3 regions of the Pseudonocardia xishanensis genome follow, and region 1 is predicted to be linked to each of the others. Evidence: riboswitches for the same ligand, from Rfam matches in the RefSeq annotation. Region 1 holds a riboswitch; each other region holds the start of a gene.
The links. A riboswitch is a leader RNA that binds a small molecule or an ion and turns the genes downstream of it on or off. The one in region 1 is predicted to bind S-adenosylmethionine.

Region 1 (6,614 bases):
CGACGGCCGGGCGCGCCGGGTCGGCGGCGTCGGACCTGATCAGAAGTTCGGTCATGCCGCTGCAGGCACCCCCCTCGCGATCCTCGGGTCGAGGACCGGGTAGACGAGGTCCACCAGCAGGTTGACCCCGACGAACACGAGCGACGCGAACAGCACGATCCCCTGGACCATCGGGATGTCCTGCACGCCCACCGCCTGCACGGTCAGCCGCCCCAGGCCGGGTCGGGTGAACACGGTCTCCACCACCACGGTCCCGGCGAGGAGGTTCCCGGCGACGTAGCCGAGCACGGTCAGCGCGGGGATCGCGGCGTTCTGCAGCGCGTGCCGCAGGTGGATCGCGCCCCGCCCGACGCCCTTGGCCCGCGCGGTCTGCACGTACGGCTCGTCCAGCGCGGTGGTCAGGCTCTTGGCCAGCACCTGCGCCACCAGCGCTCCCATCGGCAGCCCGAGGGTGACCGACGGCAGGACCAGCGCCGAGAACCCGCCGGCGCCCACCGAGGGCAGCACGCCGAGCCCGAACGAGAAGATCTGCACGAGCATCAGGCCGACCCAGAAGACCGGCAGCGACACGGCCAGCGACGGCAGCGCCATCAGCAGCTGCCGCAGCCAGCGCAGGCGCGTGGAGGTCGCCGCCACGGCGGTCCCGGTGCCGAGCACCACCGCCACGAGCAGGCCGCCGAGCGCGATCTGGATCGTCGGCGGCAGCGCCTCGGCGATCGCGGACCCGACCGGGCGGCCCGTCTGGATCGACGCGCCCAGGTCACCCTGCACCGCCGCCCACAGCCGCGTGCCGTACTGCACGATCAGCGGCTGGTCGAAGCCGTACCGCGCCTTCAGCGCCTCGATCGCCGCCGGGGTGAGCGGCTCGCCGTCCAGCCCGCCGCTCGCCATGGTGCTGATCGGGTCGCCGGGCAGCAGCCACAGCACGACGAAGCCGGCCGTGTACGCCGCCCACAGCACCGCGACCGCGGTGCCGAGGCGGCGGAGCAGGTAGCCGAGCACGTCAGCTCACGTCCGACTTCCAGGCGTCGTGCAGCTGGATCCGGGAGGACGCGTCGAACGCGACGCCGTGCGTCGTCGCGCCCGCGGCGAGCACCGAGGTCAGCTCGACGACGGGCACGAAGAACCCCTGCTTCACGAGCTGCTCCTGCGCCTGCTCGACGAGCGCGGTGCGCTTCGCGGGGTCCGGCTCGGCGGCCTGCCCGGCCAGCAGCGGCTCCAGCGGGGTCTGGGGAATCCGGTAGAAGTTGGACCCGGCCGTCGAGAAGGAGCTGCGCAGGATGTCCGGGTCCGCGCGGGTGATGTTGAACCAGAAGGACGTGAAGTCGCCGCTCGCCTGGATCTGGGGGGTCTGCGAGATCGGGTACTCCTGCACCCGGACGTCGATGCCGACCACCCGGGCCTGCTGCTGGATCAGCTCCAGCGCCGGCTTGTTGGTGGCGGCCACGGTCGCGAAGGAGATCGGCAGGGTGAGCGGCTGACCGCCCTTGGCCCGGATCCCGTCCGGCCCCGGCACCCAGCCCGCGGCGTCGAGCAGCGACTTCGCCTTCTCCGGGTCGAACGTCAGCACAGCCGACTCGTCCGCGTAGGACGGCGTGGTCGAGGCCAGCACGCTGGTGGCGGGCAGCGTCTGCGACGGGAAGACGCCCGCCACGATCTCCTGCCGGTTGATCGCCAGGCTCAACGCCTGCCGGACGGCCGGGTCGTTCGCCACGGGCTTGCTCTGGTTGAGCCCGATCCCGAAGGTGATCCCCGGGTTGGAGCGGGCCAGCAGCTGCGCGCCCGCCCCGGTCAGCGGGGCCTCGTCCTGCTGGCCGATGCTGCCGATCAGGTCGACCTCACCGGACTGCAGGCTGCCGGTGCGCACCCCGGACTCGGGCACGATCCGGAACTCGACCGAGTCCAGGTAGGCCTCGCCCTCGTGCGCCCACAGCGACGAGCCCCAGGTGTAGCCGGGCCGCTTGGCCAGGGTGATCGAGGCGTTCTGCGTGTAGCTCTGCAGCGTGAACGGGCCGGAGCCGACCACGCCCGCGCACCGCTCGTCGTCCGACTTCGAGACGCTCGCCGGGGCGAGGATGCCGAGGCTGTGCGTGGAGGTGCCCTGCAGGAACTGCACGTTGGGCTGGGTGAAGGACACGGTGAACCGCGTCGGGCTCTCGACGGTCGTGCCCGCGTACCCGGCCAGGTAGCCCTTGGGCAGAGTGCCGCGGACGCCGAGCTGCGGGACGCGGTCGAAGTTGGCCTTGACCGCGTTCGCGTCCAGCGGGGTGCCGTCCGAGAAGGTCACGCCCTCGCGCAGGGTGAAGGTGTAGCTCGTCGCGTCCGGCGAAGTCGTCCAGGAGGTGGCGAGCCAGGGCTTGAGCTCCCCGCTCCGGGGGTCCTGGTCGGTGAGCGAGTCCACGAGCTGGCGGACCGAGTAGATCGTGTCGTTGCTGCCGACCTGCTGCGGGTCGACGCAGCCCGCGTCGCTGCCGACGGCGACGCGCAGGGTGCCGCCGGGCTGCGGCGGGCCGGCATCGACGGACCCTCCGGCGGCTCCGCTCGAGCCGCAGCCCGCGAGCGCCAGCGCGGCGGTGGTGAGCAGGGCGGGCAGCCGGGCAGGAGTGCCCGGCGTGGTCGTGCGGTCATCGGTCTCGTTCCTTCGAAGGGGGACCGGCCGGGCGGCCGATCGCGGGGATCGGGTGCCGGTCCGGAGGCGGAGCGGTGCGGAAGGCGCCCGCGATCCCGCAGCTCCGGGATCACCTTCGCCACCACCTCGTCCAGCCCGACGGGGCTGGCGTGGGAGCCGAGGATGTACCCGTCGACGGCGCGTTGCTGCACGTAACGGTCGATCTCGGCGGCCACCCGGGACGGCGTGCCGACGGACACCGCGCGGTCGAACACGTGCGTGACGACCTCGCGCAGCGACCACCCGTGCTCGCGCCCGATCGCCCGCCGGGCCCTCGGCGGTGGCGTGCCCGTCCTGGGTCGGCGGGGCCCGCCCGCGGATCCACTCCGGGGCCTCGGGGGTCGGAGCGAGGGTCGGGGACGGGTCCGTCCGGGTCGACCGCGGACAGGTCGCGGTTCCACACCATCTCGGCCGGCACGACCGCGGTGAACGGATCGACCTGGCGGCTGCGGACGTCCCGGGGCCGGTCCCGCGCCTCGGCCTCGGTGTCGCCGAGGATCACCGCCGCCGAGGGCGGCATCTCGACCTGCTCGAGATCGCGGCCGACCTTCGCCACCCGCGCCTTCCCGTCCCACAGGAAGCGGCCGGTCGCCGGGTCGGCGACGACGGCGTCGGAACCCCAGGAGTCCCACAGCGCCCGGACGGCGTCGAGGGTCTCCCCCGCCCGTTCGTACCGCCCGGAGTGGGCGAGGAGCCCGCCGCCCCGGAAGTTCTCCCCGGTGTCGGCGTCCGAGCTGGTCACGACGTTCCAGGCGGCGCGGCCGCCGGACTATGGCCGGTCCGCGGACCGTGAAGGACCGACCCGAGAAGTCGATCGTGTACATCCGGGGTGGCCTCGTCCGCGCGGGCGGAGGTCTGCACGCGCCAGCCTGCCCGGCCGAGGCTGTCGTGGTCCAGAGTGGCGAGGCCGAGGCCGTCGTCGATCGTGACCAGGTCGAGCAGACCGCGCTCGGCCGCGCGGGCCGGCGCCGCCCGGTAGCGGGCGGTGAAGAGCAGATCGGGCCGGGCGCCGGGCTCACGCCACGCGGCCGGGTGCCAGCCGGCGCCGTCGAGCGCGACGCCGAGGTGGAAGGGGGCCATGAGGGCACACCACTCCTGCGGGAGAAGGGACGGGACGAGACCTCGTCAGGCCCGACAGCCCGCGCTCGCCGTCCGCAGGAGATCCACGTGTCGGCGCTGCACCCCGACGAACATTCCCCGCCTCCATCGCACCCGGCCTTAGCACCCGCACCCGCGGACGGGGGGTTGCTGCGGCGTCGTCGAGCCAGGTCTCTCGGCCGCTCTCAATGGTGTGATCCCCGAGGGATCCCCTGCACTGTATGTCGCCCGACCCGGCCGACGTCAATCATCGGGGTGAGGACTGTGACCCAGGCCGCCGTGTGCTGTCCGGACACCTTTCCGACACTCCCACCAGCCGAAACCGTTCGCGGTTCCGCTCCGCAAAGGACCGGACCGAGCACGGCGTCGTGGTTCCCCCTCGCCCTCGGCCCGCGTCCCCGGGCCTGCGCCCGGCCCGGAACGCGGACAGGGCCCGTCCCCCCGAGGGGGAACGGGCCCTGTCCTGGTGTCGGATCAGATGATCCGGACGCCCTGGGCCTGCGGGCCCTTCTGGCCCTGGCCGATCTCGAACTCCACGCGCTGGCCCTCGTCCAGGCTGCGGAAGCCGCTGGCGTCGATCTCGGAGTAGTGGACGAAGACGTCAGCCCCGCCACCGTCCTGCGCGATGAAGCCGAAGCCCTTCTCGCCGTTGAACCACTTCACAGTTCCCTGTGCCATGTGTGTCTCCCTCTCAGGTGGTTAGACCCGCACCCTGTGTGCGGACCCGGCCGGCCCTGGAGGCGATACGTGCACGTGTCCCCTGGGGGACCCGGTACGACTCACCGCCAACTGTTCCTGCGGCGTGCGTACACGAGCACCGAAACTGAACGACCTGGAACCAGCATAGCCCGTCCGGGCATGAGCCCGACAGGGCCGGGTATCCGCCCCGCGTCACGTCGTTCGCTTCAGACCCCGGCGGATCCCCGCGCGACACACCAGTCGACCGACAGGATTCCCATGTACCTGCACGTGCAGCGCCTGATCAACGAGATCGTCCCCGACGAGCCGGACCCGGCCGCCGCCAACGCCCTCCAGGAGGGTCTGGGCGGACAGTTCGGCGAGATGCGCACGATGATGCAGTACCTGTTCCAGAGCATGAACTTCCGCGGCGCGACCGCGAAGCCGTACCGCGACCTGCTGCAGGGCATCGGCACGGAGGAGATCAGCCATGTCGAGCTGATCGGCACCACGATCGCCCGGCTGACCGACGGCTCGCCCCGCTACAAGGGCTCGGCGACCAAGCCGGTGGACGAGCCCGGCAAGGGCGGCGCCACCCCGCTGGCCGACGCCCTGAGCATGGGCAACATCCACCACTACCTGGTCGGCGCCCAGGGCGCCCTGCCCGTCGACTCCGCGGGCAACCCGTGGTCGGGCTCGTACGTCTACAACAGCGGGAACCTGGTCCTCGACCTGCTGTACAACCTGATGCTCGAGTCGACCGGCAGGCTGCAGAAGTGCCGGATCTACGAGATGACCGCGAACAAGACCGCGCGGGCCACGCTCGCGTACCTGATCGTGCGCGACCAGGCACACGAGAACGCCTACGCGAAGGCGCTGGAGAGCCTGGGCATCGACTGGGGGAGGACCCTGCCGATCCCGAAGACCGACGCCGAGCGGTTCCCGGAGGTGAAGACCCTGCTGGAGCAGGGGCTGCACCTCACGCAGTACACGTTCAGCCTCGACGACCTGTCCGAGGCCGGGAAGATCTTCCGCGGTGAGGCACCGGCCGCCGTCGGGGGTGGGACGCTCCGCACCGAGCAGATGCCGAAGGGATTCCCGATGGACATCGCCGTCGAGCGCCCGGAGGAGTTCGCGCCGGGTCTGGACGCCGGGCTGCTCGAGCTCGTGCAGCAGACCGCCGAGCTCGAGCTCGCCGACGCGGACCGCCCCGCGGGGAGCTGACCGTCGTCGGGCCCGGCCGGATCCCGGTCGGGCCCGACGCGCCGCGGCGAGGGCCGCGCCGTTCAGCGCGGCCCACCCCTGGGCGACGACGAGGGTCTTGCGCTTCGCGTCGGCGGGCAGATCGGCCAGCCCGAAGGCGACGGCGTCGCCCAGGTCGGAGGCGATCCGCGCCGCGAGCGCGAGCTGCAGCGCCGAGCGGGACGGGGCGAGCGCGATCGCGGCGCCCGAGGCGAGGTCGCGCACCCCGACCGCGCGGGTCAGCAGGTCGGTGCGGGGAGACTCGCCCAGCCCGGTGGGGCGGGTGAGCAGGACGGGCCTGACGAGGGTGGCCGCGGCATAGGCCGCGGTGGCCACTCCGAGGGCGCGGATGAGGCGGGACATCGGTCCTCCGAGAGGTGTGGGTGACCAGCGCGCCGTCCCGGACCCGGGCGCGGGCACCCGGCCCTCCTCGAACTCGCCTACGAGGCGAACCGCCCGCCGTCGGCGGAGTGCCAGGGCCCGCAGCGGCAGGTCGTCCGTCACCGGCACGGCACCTCGGGTCGCCATGCGATCGACCCTGGGACGCGCTCGGGCGGGCGCCCTCCCCCACCCTCGGCCATCATCGACGGATGCCGAAGTACCGGGTCAACGACGCCGCGGTCGAGTACGCCCACCACCTCGTCGATGCGCGCCGCTACGTGCTGCGCAGCCGGTGGCGGGACGTCCAGCCCTCGGCCGCGGACGGCACCCGGTACCTGAGGACCCACACCTGGGCGGAGTACGGCGCCTGGCACCTCGCGCTGACCGAGGGGGCGGCGGAGGAGACCAAGCGCCGCTACGCCTTCGTCTTCGGCGACTTCACCCGCCTGCACCGCATGGGCATCATCAGCTGCCACTACCGCGCCGCGGAGTGGGGGCACAAGGAGGTCGAGCTGGCGGCCCACGACCTGCTGCAGTACCTGGACGA
Region 2 (6,614 bases), on a different contig from region 1:
AACGTGATGCCCTGGTCCATGTAGGCCCGGTCCAGGGCCTCGCTGCGGGCGCTGAGGTCGGCGGCGGCGGTGGGGGCGATCGCGTCGTGCAGCTGCCGGTACGGGGCGCGGACGCTGCCGTCGGCGTTGAACATCTCGTCGAACGCGTCCGGGTTGGGTCGGTCGGGTTCGAGATAGCCGTCGAACAGGGCCGACCCCGACTCGTGGCCGTTGGTCTCGGGGTCCGCCCCCGTGCGTGCTGGTCTGCGGTCCACTGCTCGGCTCACCGGGTCATCTTGACCGTTCGTCGCGGTGCGAGCCAGACGGAGCCGTGCTACGTCCGGGTTAACGGGCCGACCGGTGTGATCCGCGGTCGCGGTGATCACGCCCCGGGCCCCTGGTGTGCGACGATGGCCGCTCGCGCCCCGCGCGACACCCCCCTGTCGGGGCCCTGCGGAGGCGTCCGTGGCGGGGGCGTAGCATGTCCCGTCGAGTGCTCGGCGTGCTCGCTCGCGTGGGTGGGGGACCACCACGCAGGTCGCCGGAGCCCCGAGAACCCGAGACCCAGGAAGACTGAAGAGGCACACCAGCGTGGCGAACATCAAGTCCCAGATCAAGCGCGTCAAGACCAACGAGAAGGCCCGGCAGCGCAACAAGTCGGTGAAGTCCTCGGTGAAGACGGCGATCCGCAAGTTCCGCGAGGCGGCGGACTCGGGTGACACCGAGAAGGCCCTCGAGCTGCAGAAGGCCGCGGCCAAGGCGCTGGACAAGGCGGCCGGTAAGGGCGTCATCCACAAGAACCAGGCCGCCAACCGCAAGTCGTCGCTGGCCAAGCGGGCCGCGGCCCTCTCGGCCTGATCCTTCCGCGCCCGACGGGGCGCGGTGCACGCTCCCTCCAGAGCGTCTGACGACGGCGCTGCCCTTTCCCGTGGGGCAGCGCCGTCGTCGTGTCCGCGCCGGGGGCGCCCGTGATCGTTGCGAGTGGTCAGCCGGTGCCGCGGGCCTCGACGACCGCGAGCACGGCGCGTTCCAGCGCGTAGCCCGGGTCCGCCGCGGCACCCTTGACGTCCGCGTTCACCTGCGCGGTGGCGGCGATCGCGACGGCGAGCCCGGCAGGCCGCCAGGCCCGCACCTGGCCCTGGGCCTTGCGGATCTTCCACGGCGGCATGCCGAGGCTGCCCGCGAGCCGGTTCGGATCCCCGCGGCCCGCCGACCCGACCTTGGCCAGGGTGCGCACGGCGTCCGCCAGCGCGTCCGCCACCAGCACCGGGGCGACCCCCAGCACCAGGGCCCACCGCAGCGCCTCCAGCGCCCCGGACCGGTCCCCCGCGACGGCCTTGTCCGCCACCGCGAACCCGGTCGACTCCGCCCGTCCGCGGTGGTAGCGGCGCACCGCGGGCCCGTCCACCCGGCCACCGCTGTCCGCCACGAGCTGTCCGGTCGCGGCCGCCAGCTCGCGCAGGTCCGACCCGACGGCCTCGAGCAGCACCGACACGGCCTCCGCGGTGATGGTGCCCCCGGCCCGGCGCGCCTCGGACCGCACGAAGTCCGCCCGCTCCTCGGCGCGCCCGAGCTTGTCGCACCGGGTGACGACGGCACCCTTCCTGCGCAGGTCGTCCGCCAGCTGCTTGCCCCGCGCCCCGCCCGCGTGGGTGGCCACCAGCACGATCCCCTCCGCGGGCTCGTCCCCGTAGGCGAGGATCGCCGCGGCGAGGTCCTTGGCGGCCTCGTGCGCGCCCTGGACGACCACGACCCGGGACTCGGCGAACAGCGACGGGCTGAGGTGCCCGTTCAGCTCGCCGGGGGTGAGCTCGGACGGCCGGAAGCGACGCAGGTCGGTGTCGGGGTCCACCGCGCGCGAAGCCCGCACGATCTCCGCGATCGCCCGCTCGACCAGCAGCTCCTCCTCGCCGACGACGAGCTGCAGCGGGGCGGGGGCCTTGGTGGTCGGCGCGGTGGGCACGCCGCCATCGTCTCGCATCGCACCGACACTCCGCGACGCACCTCTGCGGGGTGACCCCGCTCCCAGATGGCGGAACGACCTGGCCGACGGCTCACGGCGTGCCGTAACGTGGGCGACATCCGGATCATCCGGGCGCCCGCCCTCCGTGGGGCCGGGCACAACTGAACATGGCTCATCCAGAGGGGCAGAGGGAACGGCCCGTTGAAGCCCCGGCAACCGGCGTCGCTTGATCCGCGCGTCACACGTTCTTCGTGTGCGCCCGTCGACGAACCAGGTGCCAATTCCGGCCCGCGCCCGCGGGACAGATGAGGAGATCTGATGACTCTCGCTGCTGACACCCCTGCCACGACCTCGTACGATCTGGGCTCCGCGCGCGCCCTCTCCTGTCGCGAGTGCGGCGCCGAGGCCCCGCTTGCCGCGGAGTTCGCGTGTGCGCGGTGCTTCGGCCCGCTGGAGATCGCGTACGACTTCCCGGAGATCACCCGCGCGTCCATCGAGGCGGGGCCCAAGTCCATCTGGCGCTACCAGGACCTGCTCCCCGTCCCCTCGGACGTGCGGTCCCACCCCAACACCGAGCCCGGCCTCACCCGCCTCATCGAGGCCGACCGGCTGGCCGCCGAGCTCGGCGTCCGCAAGCTGTGGATCAAGGACGACACCGGCAACCCCACCCACTCCTTCAAGGACCGGGTCGTGGCCGTGGCCCTGGCCGCGGCCCGTGAGCTGGGCTTCTCCGTCCTCTGTTGCCCGTCGACCGGCAACCTGGCCAACGCGGTGGCCGCCGCCGCGGCGCGCGCGGGCTGGGACTCGGTGGTGCTGATCCCGTCCAACCTGGAGCAGGCGAAGATCACCACGACCGCGGTGTACGGCGGCACGCTGCTCGCGGTCGACGGCAACTACGACGACGTGAACCGGCTCGCCACCGAGCTGGCCGCCGAGCACGAGGACTGGGCGTTCGTGAACGTCAACGTCCGCCCGTACTACGCCGAGGGCTCCAAGACCCTGGGCTACGAGGTCGCCGAGCAGCTCGGCTGGCGGCTGCCGGACCAGATCGTCATCCCGGTCGCCTCCGGCTCGCAGCTGACCAAGGTGGACAAGGGCTTCGGCGAGTTCGTGAAGCTCGGCCTGGTCGAGGACAAGCCCTACAGGATCTTCGGTGCGCAGGCCGCGGGCTGCTCGCCCGTCGCGACCGCGTTCGAGGAGGGCCACGACTTCATCCAGCCGGTCAAGCCGGACACGATCGCCCGCTCGCTGGCGATCGGCAACCCGGCGGACGGGCCGTACGTCCTGGACGCCGTCCGCCGCACCGGCGGTGCGGTCGGCCACGTGACGGACGACGAGGTGCGCGCAGGCATCCGGCTCCTCGCCCGCACGGAGGGCGTGTTCGCCGAGACCGCGGGAGGCGTGACCGTCGCGACCGCCCGGAAGCTCATCGAGGCGGGTCTGATCGACCGGGACGCCGAGACCGTCCTGCTCATCACGGGTGACGGCCTCAAGACCCTCGACGCCGTGTCCGGCGAGGTCGGCCCCACCGCGACCGTGCCGTCGACCAGCAAGGCGGTCCGCGAGGCGCTCGAGAACCGCTGAGACCGCCGGGACGACGACCCGACACACCAGGCTCCGCCACCGGGCCCGGGGACACGGTCCCCGGGCCCGGTCGCGTTCGCGGGCCCGGTCGCGGGCCGGGTCACGGTCGCGGGAGCGAGCCGGGGTCCGTTCGTGGGTCCGGGGCGACGCCGAGCCTCGCGGGGCGGGCAGCGGGTCCCCGCGCTCGACGAGCTCGTCCCCGGCCGTGAGTGCGATGTCCCCGTCGCGGTCGGTGCGCCGCACCGCGATCCCGGCGCCGCCGAGCAGGTCCATCAACCCCGGGTTGGGGTGCCGGTAGGTGTTGCCCGCCCCGACGCTGACCAGCACTGCCCGCGGCGCGACGGCGGCGAGGAACTCTCGGCTGGTGTAGCGGGAGCCGTGGTGCGGCATCTTGAGCACCTCCGCGCGCAGATCGGCCCCGCTCGCGAGCAGCTGCGCCTGGGCCTCCAGCTCGATGTCGCCGGTGAGGAGGATCCGCCCGGCGGGCGTCGTCGCGCGCACGACCACGGACGTGTTGTTCACCGCGGTCCCGTCCTCGCCGTCCACCGGCTCGGCCTCGGCAGGCGCGAGCACCTCCAGGGTGAGCTCCGGCCAGACCACCCGACGGCCCGCGGTGAGCTCGACCAGCCCCGTCCCCGCCTCCCGGGCCTGCGCGGAGATCCGGCGCACCGCGGACTCCGGATCGTGCGACGGGCCCAGCGCGATCCCGCCCGCGGGCCGCCCGCGCAGGGCTCCGGCCAACCCTCCGATGTGGTCCGCGTGCAGGTGGCTGAGCACCACGAGGGCGACGGCGTCGACGCCGAGCCTGCGCAGGCACCCGTCGACGGGACCGTCTGCCGGGCCCACGTCGACGAGGACGGCGCGCCCCGGTTCACCGGTGGCGAGCACGATCGCGTCCCCCTGCCCGACGTCGCAGGCCACGGCCACCCAGCCCGCAGGCGGCCACCCCGGCCGCACGATCCGGGTGGGCAGCAGGACCAGCGCGAGACCGACGACGACCGCCAGCACGAGCAGCCGGGACCGCCGGTACCGGAAGGCGATCACCAGGGCGAGCAGCACCGCCGCGAGCAGCCCGGCGCCGATCGGCCCGGCCGGCCACGGCACGACACCGCCCGGCACCGCGGCGGCCCGGTCCGCCACGACCACCATCCACCCGACCGCGGGGCCCGCGACCCCCGCGCAGGCCGCGGCCAGGGCCGGGCTCCAGGGCGACACCACGGCGGCGAGCACCCCGAGCACCGTCGCCGGTGCCACGGCAGGCACCACGAGCAGGTTCGCGGGCACCGTGACCAGGCCGACCTGCCCGTTCAGCCCGGCGATGAGCGGTGCCGTCGCCAGGCAGGCGGCCGCGGGCACCACCAGCAGCTCCGCCACCCCGAGGGGCACCCGCCTGCGCTGCAGCGCCGCCGCCCAGCTCGGCGCGACGAGCACGAGCGCCCCGGTGGCCAGCACCGAGAGCGCGAAACCCGCGTCCACCGCCAGGGCCGGATCGACGAGCAGCAGTACCAGGACCGCCGCGGCCAGTGCGGGCACCGCGCTGCGCCCCCGACCCAGCCCGAGCGCGAGCAGCACGACCAGGCCCATCACCGCGGCCCGCACCACGCTCGGGGAGGGACGGGCCAACACCACGAACCCGACGACCGCGAGGGCGGCCGCGCCCGCCGCGAGCCGGGGGTCGGCCCGCAGCAGCCTGCCCACCGCGAGCACCGCCCCGCCGATGATCACGAGGTTCGCGCCGCTGACCGCCGTGAGGTGGGTGAGACCGGCCGCGCGGAAGTCCTCCTCGACCTCCGCGGTCTGGTGCCGGGTGTCGCCGACCGCGAGCCCGGGCAGCAGGCCCGCCGAGGACTCCGGCAGCACTCCGGCCGCGGCCTGCAGGCCGTCTCGCAGAGTGCCCGCCGCCGACTGCCACCACGGCGCGGGGCCCACCGCCGTCGGAGCGCCGCGGACCCGCAGGACGGCGACCGTGAGGTCGCTGCGCTGGGCGGGAGCGAGCAGACCCTCGGCGACCGCCTCCTGGCCCGGCAGCAACCCGGTCCATCCCGGAGCCGGGGCGAGGAGCAGGACCCGTCCGCCGGTGCGCCACTCCCCCGCCCCCGACACCGCGCCGACCAGCTCCGCGGGCACGAGCACGCGCGGCTCGCCCGGGACCGGGCTGCGCAGTACGCGCGGATCGTCGCCGATCACCACCCGCAGCGTCGCCGAGGCGCCCCGCTCTGCCGCCGCGCGCAGCGGATGGTCGTGGACCTGCCACGCCGCGACCGAGGCGGGCAGCCCGACCGCGACGGCACAGCCCGCAGCCGCCAGGAACGCGAACCGGGCCCGTCGCGGCGCCCACCTGCGCGCGGTGAGGGCCACCGCGACCGCTCCGCCGCACGCCGCGAGCCCGACGCCGGGGCCTGCGAGCAGCGCGAGGAGCGCGGCCGCCCAGGCTGCCAGGGCTGCAGGCACCAACCGCAGGTCAGGCCGGGCACGCGGGCCGAGATCGCCCCGGCGGTCAGGTGCTCCGCGGGATCGGCCCGGGCCGTGGTGCTCACGGCTCACACCGCCACCAGCCCTTCGAGCTGGGCGAAGCGGCGTTCACCGATGCCCTCGATCTCGCGGAGCTGGTCCACCCGCGCGAACCGGCCGTGGGCGGCGCGCCAGTCGAGGATGCGCTGGGCGGTGACCGGGCCGACGCCCGGCAGCCCGTCGAGCTGCTCGAGCGTGGCCCGGTTGAGATCGACCCGGTCCCCCGGGCCCGCGGCCTGCGCGCCACCGGCGGACGCCCCGCCCGCGTCGGGCGCGGGCGGCACCCCCACCGCGATCTGCTCACCATCGGCGACCCGGCGGGCGAGGTTGAGCGTGGCCAGGTCGGTGCCGGGCAACGCCCCGCCCGCCGCCTCGATCGCCTCGGCCACCCGGGTGCCGTCCGGGACCCGCAGCAGGCCGGGGCGCGCCACCCGGCCGGACACGCTGATGACGAGCTCGGCGGGCGCAGCGGCCGTCGGGGTCGGGGAGGGCTCGGCGAGGGAGACGCTCGGCAGCGCGGGCAACGGCTCGGGACGCGGGCGGCCACTCCACACGCCGACCGCCGCGACGATCGCCG
Region 3 (6,614 bases), on a different contig from region 1:
CGGTGATCGCGTCCAGCGAGCGCAGGCCGAGCGTCGCGGCGATGACGGTCGCGGTGGTGCAGGCGATCCCGTTGGTGGTGAAGACCTTGTTGTAGTCGACCCCGACGAGGGTCTCGGACAGGTCCGCCCGGATCCGCTCGGCGAGGGCCTCGCCGGTGATCTCCTCGCCCGCGAAGGAGTACACGTCGTCCCGATGGCCGGTCGCCCAGTGCACCAGCTCGTAGGTCAGCTCGTCGTGGTTCTGCAGGGCGTGCACCAGCCCGGCCGGGTCCACCCCGAGCTCCAGCGAGGTGCGCAGGGTGAGCCGGAGGAACTCGGTGTCCCCGGTGACCAGCGCGTGCTGGTAGGCGGGCCGGTTGACGAAGTCGTAGGACAGGTCGGCGCCCGCGGCGGCGGTCGCGCGGATGTCGTCGATCGTGAGGTTCAGCTCCTGGAAGGTGAAGCCGCCGATCTTGCGGACCATCGAGCCGATCAGGTGGTTGGCCGCGGCGGACAGCGGGTGCCCCTCCGACCAGGCCGGGAGCCCCTCCGCGGACTTCTCGACGCCCAGGAACCCGTTGGCGTCCAACCGGAGCGCCCCGGAGCCGAGGTCGGCCATGGAGTGCAGCGCGTCCCCGATGACCAGCCGCATCCCGGCGAAGCTCGGGTCCAGCCAGTTGATCGAGGGCTGGCCGTCTTTGAAGTAGTGCAGGTAGACCCAGCGCCGCGAGACGCCGTCCACGCCGACGACCGGCTTGGTCGCGCTCCAGTTCGTCTCCTTGACGCCCTCGGCGTAGAAGATGACCCGCTGCAGCCGCCCGATGATGTAGCCGGCCTTCTCCAGCGCCTCCTCGGTGGCGGCGTCGAGGTTGACCGAGTCCCTGCCGCCGGGGACGTCCGGCAGCAGCGTCCAGTCCTCCTCGTCGATCTCCACCATGTGGTAGATCCCGGGGTAGTCCGCGTACTTCATCTCGGCGAGCCGGAAGTCCGCGCCCTTGCCGGTGTGGCCGGGGACGATGTCGTCGATGATCGTGCCGCCGGACCAGGTGGCCATCCCGCACATCGCGCGGAACTCCGCCTCGGTGCCGAAGGCCGGGTCGATCTCGGTGGAGATCCGGTCGAAGTGCCCGTCGACGGAGCTGGTGGACTGCCAGCCCGAGATGCCGCCCGCGCGCTTGACCGGTCCGGTGTGGACGGCCTCGATCCCGACGGACGAGAAGACGTTCCACAGCTCCTCGTCGCCCAGCGCGGCGAGGAACGACTCACCGGGCCGGGTGATGAAGGAGATCGGGTAGGCGGTGAACCACACCGACGCCGTCTCGACCGCCTGGCGCGGCCCGGGGTCGGCGAACGGGTTCTGCCACATGGTGCCCTGGCCGGAGAACTGCCGGGCGATCTCGTTGGCGTCCGCCAGCATCGACTGGCTGAGCAGCCAGGACACGTACGCCGGGTTCTCACCGGTCGCGGCCCCGTCCTTCGCCACCGACCGCCGGACGACCGGGGACTTGGCCCGCGCGCGGTGGCGCAGGGTGCGGGGTCGCGCGGGGTGCAGGTGCTCCGCATAGGTGATCTCGCTCGGCTCGTGGGACTGCTGCCCCTCCGCCTGCTCCCGCTCGTCTGACATCCACGCTCCGTGCTCGACGCGACCGAAGTTCCGACCCGGAGGAGGGTGTACCACCCACTCCGCGGGGGAAACGACGGTGACGCGCCCGCGATGCGCCCGCCCCGCCGTGATCGCACGCCGAGCGGTGGAGTCGCCGCCGAGCGCACGTGTCGCGCACCCGGCGCGGCATGATCACCGATGAGGTGCGCTCAGGGGCGTCCGGACCGCGGCGAGCGCTCGGAGCCCCCGATCGCCGAACGCGGGCGACGACTGCTCAGTGGCCGCAGCCCGCGGTGCCGCCCGCGGTGGCGCCGACGCCGAACGGGTCCAGGTCGCGGGTGTCCGCGAGCGGGACCCAGCGGCCGTCGACCTCGTGGTAGTCCGCGGCCGGGCCCCGCTGCGCGATCTCGCGCACCGCCGCGACCAGCCGGTCGACGTCCGAGGCGGTGGTGTTCAGCCCCAGGCTCACCCGCACGGCGTCCGCTCCGCCCGCCAGCCGGGTGAGCAGCGGGTGGGCGCAGAACCGACCGTCCCGGACCCCGATGCCGTGCTCGGCGGACAGCGCCGCGGCGACGAGGCCCGCGGGGATGTCGGTGACGACGAAGGAGACCACGCCCACCCGGTCCTCCGTCCGGTCCCAGATCCGCAGCGGGGTCACCTCGGCGATCCCGGCCAGGCCCGCGTCCAGCCGCGCCACCAGCGCGCGCTCGTGCGCGGGGACCTCGGTGTCGATCGCGGCGTCCAGCGTGCGGCAGGCCGCGGCGAGCGCGGCGGCGCCCAGCACGTTCGGGGTGCCCGCCTCGTGGCGGTGCGGCGCGGGGGCCCAGCTGACCTCCGCCGCGCCGCCCTCGACCCCGACCGCGCGGACGGCGCCGCCGCCCGCCAGGTACGGGGCGGCCACGTCCAGCCAGTCCCGACGCCCGACGAGCGCGCCGGTCCCGTAGGGCGCGTAGAGCTTGTGCCCGGAGAGCACCACGTAGTCGACGCCCCGGGCCGCGATGTCCACCCGGCGGTGCGGGGCGAGCTGCGCGGCGTCGAGCACCACCCGGCACCCGGCGGCGTGCGCGAGCGCGACGATCTCGGTGATCGGCGGGATCTCCCCGGTCACGTTGGACGCGCCGGTGATCGCCAGCAGCGCGGTCGGCCGCTGGGCCAGGGCGTCCGCCAGCCGGTCCAGCGTCTCGCCGAGGGTGTCCGCCGCGCACACCACGCGGTGGTCGCCGCGCCAGGCCAGCAGCGTGGCGTGGTGCTCGACGTCCAGGCACAGCGTCGATCCGGGCACGGCACTCGCGAGCAGGTTGAGCGCGTCCGTGGTGTTGCGGGTGAACACCGTGACGTCGTCCGCCCGCGCCCCGACGAACCGGGCGACGGTCCCGCGCGCGGCCTCCAGCACCGAGGTGCAGACCTGGCTGGCGTACCCGGCGCCGCGGTGCACGCTGGAGTAGTAGGGGAGCAGCTCGGCGACGTGGTCCGCCACCGCCTGCAGGGCCGGGGCGCTCGCGGCGAGGTCGAGGTTCGCGTAGGGGACGGTGCGGCCGTCGAGCAGCGGGACCGGCAGTCCCGTGCCGACGAGTGCGGGGAGCGCGACGGCGGTGCGCGGGGCGGGCACGGCGGCGTCGATCTCCGCGGTGGCACAGGGGGCGAGGGCGGTGTGGGACATGGCGATCCTCCCGGATCCGGTGAGGACCCGGCTCGGCTCACTCACCGACGCGGGTCCGCGCTTGCCGTCCGCGGGTTCGCGGCGGCCGGGTCGTCACCCGGAGCACCCCACCGCGGAGGAGGGTTGCCGACCAGCGAGCCGGGGCTTGACGCTGGCACTCATGACCTGCCGTCGACGGTAGGCAGTCGCGCCGTCGGCGGTCAAGTGTGATCCGACGCATAGCCGAATGACCGGACATTGACGCCGGGGTCCTCTCAGAACGGCACCGAATTGTCTGCCGATGCGGGTGTGGGTCGGATTAACGGCAGATTTCGTCGACCATTCGCGGATTCGGGCACAATGGGTGATCATCTCTGCGGTAGGGGGTGCACCGTGTGGGGTGTCCGGCCCGGCGAAGCCCAGGTGGCGGCGTGATCCGTGAGCGGTTCCCGGCGGGGGCGACACGATGGGGTGAACAACGGGGCGGTGGCCGCCGCAGGCCCCGCACCGTGCGTCGCCCCCGTTCGGACCCCGGAATGCGTGGCCCCGGTCACGATTCCGGGCAATTCCGCCGTCCCACTCCGACCGGACAAACACCGACGCCGGGGGTGGCCGCCGCCATTGCTCCGTACGGGTGGCACAGTTCCCGGCATGCGCCTCTCCCGGACGTTCGCGTGTCGACGCCATGTCGACCTGCGACGCGTGGCGAGCGCGCTGTGTAGCGCGACGGTGAGCTGAGGCCGGGGTCCCCCGGACCCGCCTCCCCTCCTCTCGCTCCGGCGCCCGTCACCCCCTGAACGCACCGCCTCCACGGCGGTGTCGGCGGCGCGCCCAGGCTCGGGCCCGACCACGGTCCCGCCCCGTCCCACCGGGCTCCCCGCTCCACACAGGACACCGGCGGCGGCTGGTCCCGCCGAGCCGTCCCGCTCCCCGGAGAAGAAAGGACACCCGTGTCCCGTCACAGACGCCGACCCACCCGGTCGGCCACCCGGCTCGTCGGGTCCGCGGCCCTCGCAGGCGCGGCCCTGGCGACGTTCGCGGGCGGTACCGCGAACGCGGCCACGCCCGACCTCGTGCCCGACCTCGCGCCGGTGCTCACCGCACCGACCGGGCCCGAGCCCGCGCCGGCCCCGACCGCGCCCTACGTCGAGCCCAGCGCCACGGCGTTCGACGACCCGATCAACCAGCACCTCGACGACGCGCCCGCGGGCGTGCCGGTCGCGGGCCTGATCAAGTCGGTCGCGGGCGCGCCCACCCGGCTGCTCCCGAGCTGAGGCCGGGCATGCGCACAGCGAGGAAGGTCCTGCTCGGCCTGCTGGCGGTGGGTGTGGTCGCCGGGGTCACGACGATCCCCAGCGGCGACGCCTACGCGGACGTGCAGAAGGTCCGGTCCGAGGTCGAGGGCGCCGACGGCAAGGACTACTGGGTCGAGAACAACCTCGACAAGGCGGCCGAGGCCGCGGGCGAGCGGCCCGAGTACATGGTCGTGTGGGCCGGTGACGAGAACATCGCCGACACCGTGGTCCCGGACGTCAAGAACCTCCCCGGTTCCCTGGCGAACCCGGTCGACGAGGTCCGCGACGCCCTGCCGGGCCCGGACTTCATGGCGGTCGTCGACGTCACCAAGGGCTCGCCCAGCTATGGCAAGGTCGTCAACACGGCCACCGTGGGCCCGCTCGTCGAGAACGAGCCGCACCACATGCAGTACTCGTGGCGCAAGGGCGACAAGATCTACGCGGGTGGCCTGTACTCCGCCGCCACCTACGTCTTCGACGTGTCCGCGCTGCCGGAGCTGAAGCTCTCCGGCATTAGCCTCCCCAGCCAAACCCTCTGCGGGTCGGTGCCGGACGCGTACTGGGTTCTGAACGATGGAACGGCGTACGGGACGTACATGGGTGGACCGGTCGTGCCGGGCCCCTGCACGTACTCCCACGGCGAGGTCCGCACCGGCAACGGGTTCGCGGGCACGCCGGGTGAGGTCGTCCGGTTCGGTCCCGACGGGCGGAAGCTCGTCGAGGCCCCGGCCGCGACCACCACGCCGGAGGACCCGACGCAGTGCCTGACCATGCCGGCGCTCGGGCAGCCCAGCTGCGCCAACCCGCACGGCATCCAGGTCCGCGAGGACCTGGACACCATGGTCACGAGCGACTACGCCGAGCCGCGGTCGATCATCCTCGACCCGGTCAAGGCGCCGTCGCCGTACCTGCGTCGACCGACGGTCCGGACCTGGGACATCTCCGACCTGAACAACCCCAGGGTCAAGTCGGTGTCCTACCTGCCGACCGGTCCGCGCTCCGACGGTCGGGACCCGCTGCACAACGAGAACCGTGCCGCGATGGAGACGACGGTCACCAACCTGCCCGGGCACAAGGGTGCGTTCGCCCAGACCATGCAGGGTGGCGCGCTGTTCTACACGCCGGACATCACGGTCCCGGAGCCGGAGTGGAAGGAGATCTACGACCTCTCCGCCGCGGTGAAGGAACTCGACCCGAAGGCAGGCGACAACGGCGGTCCGTCGTCCAACGGTGGGTGGCTGCAGACCAGCCCGGACGACACGACGCTCTACCACGCGATCATCGGTCGCAAGCCGGGCGCGCTCGGGGCGGACGACCCCGGCACCGCCGGTGGCGTGATCGCGCTGGACATCGAGAAGCTGGTCGAGGCGGGCGACGACGCGCGGTGCTCGATCGACACCGAGGCCGAGATCGCGGGCGAGGGTGCCGAGTCCGACTGCCCGACGCTCAAGGGCCACCAGACGATCAACCCCGGCAAGGTCGCAGGCGGTCCGCACTGGGGTGCCCTGGACAACCTCGAGCTCGGTGCGGACGGCTTCTACCACCAGACCGATCAGCCCGAGCGCCTCGCGACCGCGAACTACTTCGTGGCCCGCACCGGCACGGACGGCGACCACAGGGTCTGCCTCGTGGATATCGCGAAGGACGGGTCCCTGGCCCTCGACGAGGACTTCAAGGACGAGGTCACGGGTGACACCTGCATCTCGTTCAACCGGGAGAGCTGGCCGCACGGCTCCTTCGGCAACGCGAAGCCCCACTCGATGCTGTTCGTCACGAACGATGCCGACATCAAGTAGGCGTCTCGTGGTCGTGCTCCCGCTCGCCCCGCTCCTCGCGGTGGCGGGCGGGGGCACGGCCTCGGCTGCCGACACCGCCTCTCCGACCAGCGCCGCCCGTGCGGCGGCGGCGTTGGGGGAGCAGGCGGGCGCGTTCGCGGTGGGCCTGCGGGTCGCACTGCTGGTCGGGACGGCGCTGGTCGCGGGCATCGCGCTCGTGTCCGCCGTGCTGTCGGTGCGAGGTCCCCGACCGGCGGGGAAGCCCGGTCGTGGGCTCACGGTGACGGTCCGGGTGGCGGCGGGCGTCGTGGCCGTCGCCGCCG

Region 2: linked by a shared signal. The riboswitch ahead of thrC (threonine synthase) and the one ahead of ABD993_RS36650 (putative leader peptide) in region 1 are both predicted to bind S-adenosylmethionine.
Region 3: linked by a shared signal. The riboswitch ahead of ABD993_RS24160 (aminotransferase class V-fold PLP-dependent enzyme) and the one ahead of ABD993_RS36650 (putative leader peptide) in region 1 are both predicted to bind S-adenosylmethionine.

What each region holds. Positions count from the first base shown of each region.
Region 1 is NZ_BAABGT010000025.1:92,726-99,339, reverse strand. It holds gene ABD993_RS08915 (ABC transporter permease) at 1-55, opposite strand, end outside; gene ABD993_RS08910 (ABC transporter permease) at 52-1,002, opposite strand; gene ABD993_RS08905 (ABC transporter substrate-binding protein) at 1,004-2,401, opposite strand; gene ABD993_RS08900 (hypothetical protein) at 3,407-3,748, opposite strand; gene ABD993_RS36650 (putative leader peptide) at 3,794-3,862, opposite strand; SAM riboswitch class I at 3,869-3,961, opposite strand; gene ABD993_RS08895 (cold-shock protein) at 4,241-4,444, opposite strand; gene ABD993_RS08890 (manganese catalase family protein) at 4,724-5,668, shown strand; gene ABD993_RS08885 (hypothetical protein) at 6,277-6,614, shown strand, end outside.
Region 2 is NZ_BAABGT010000123.1:40,470-47,083, reverse strand. It holds gene ABD993_RS35850 (circularly permuted type 2 ATP-grasp protein) at 1-266, opposite strand, end outside; gene rpsT (30S ribosomal protein S20) at 571-837, shown strand; gene holA (DNA polymerase III subunit delta) at 965-1,960, opposite strand; SAM riboswitch class I at 2,112-2,254, shown strand; gene thrC (threonine synthase) at 2,261-3,526, shown strand; partial or broken gene ABD993_RS35830 (ComEC/Rec2 family competence protein) at 3,914-5,386, opposite strand; gene ABD993_RS35825 (helix-hairpin-helix domain-containing protein) at 6,067-6,614, opposite strand, start outside.
Region 3 is NZ_BAABGT010000075.1:118,025-124,638, forward strand. It holds gene treS (maltose alpha-D-glucosyltransferase) at 1-1,603, opposite strand, end outside; gene ABD993_RS24160 (aminotransferase class V-fold PLP-dependent enzyme) at 1,857-3,242, opposite strand; SAM riboswitch class IV at 3,295-3,408, opposite strand; gene ABD993_RS36885 (putative leader peptide) at 3,873-3,959, shown strand; gene ABD993_RS24165 (hypothetical protein) at 4,172-4,495, shown strand; gene ABD993_RS24170 (hypothetical protein) at 4,504-6,312, shown strand; gene ABD993_RS24175 (hypothetical protein) at 6,320-6,614, shown strand, end outside.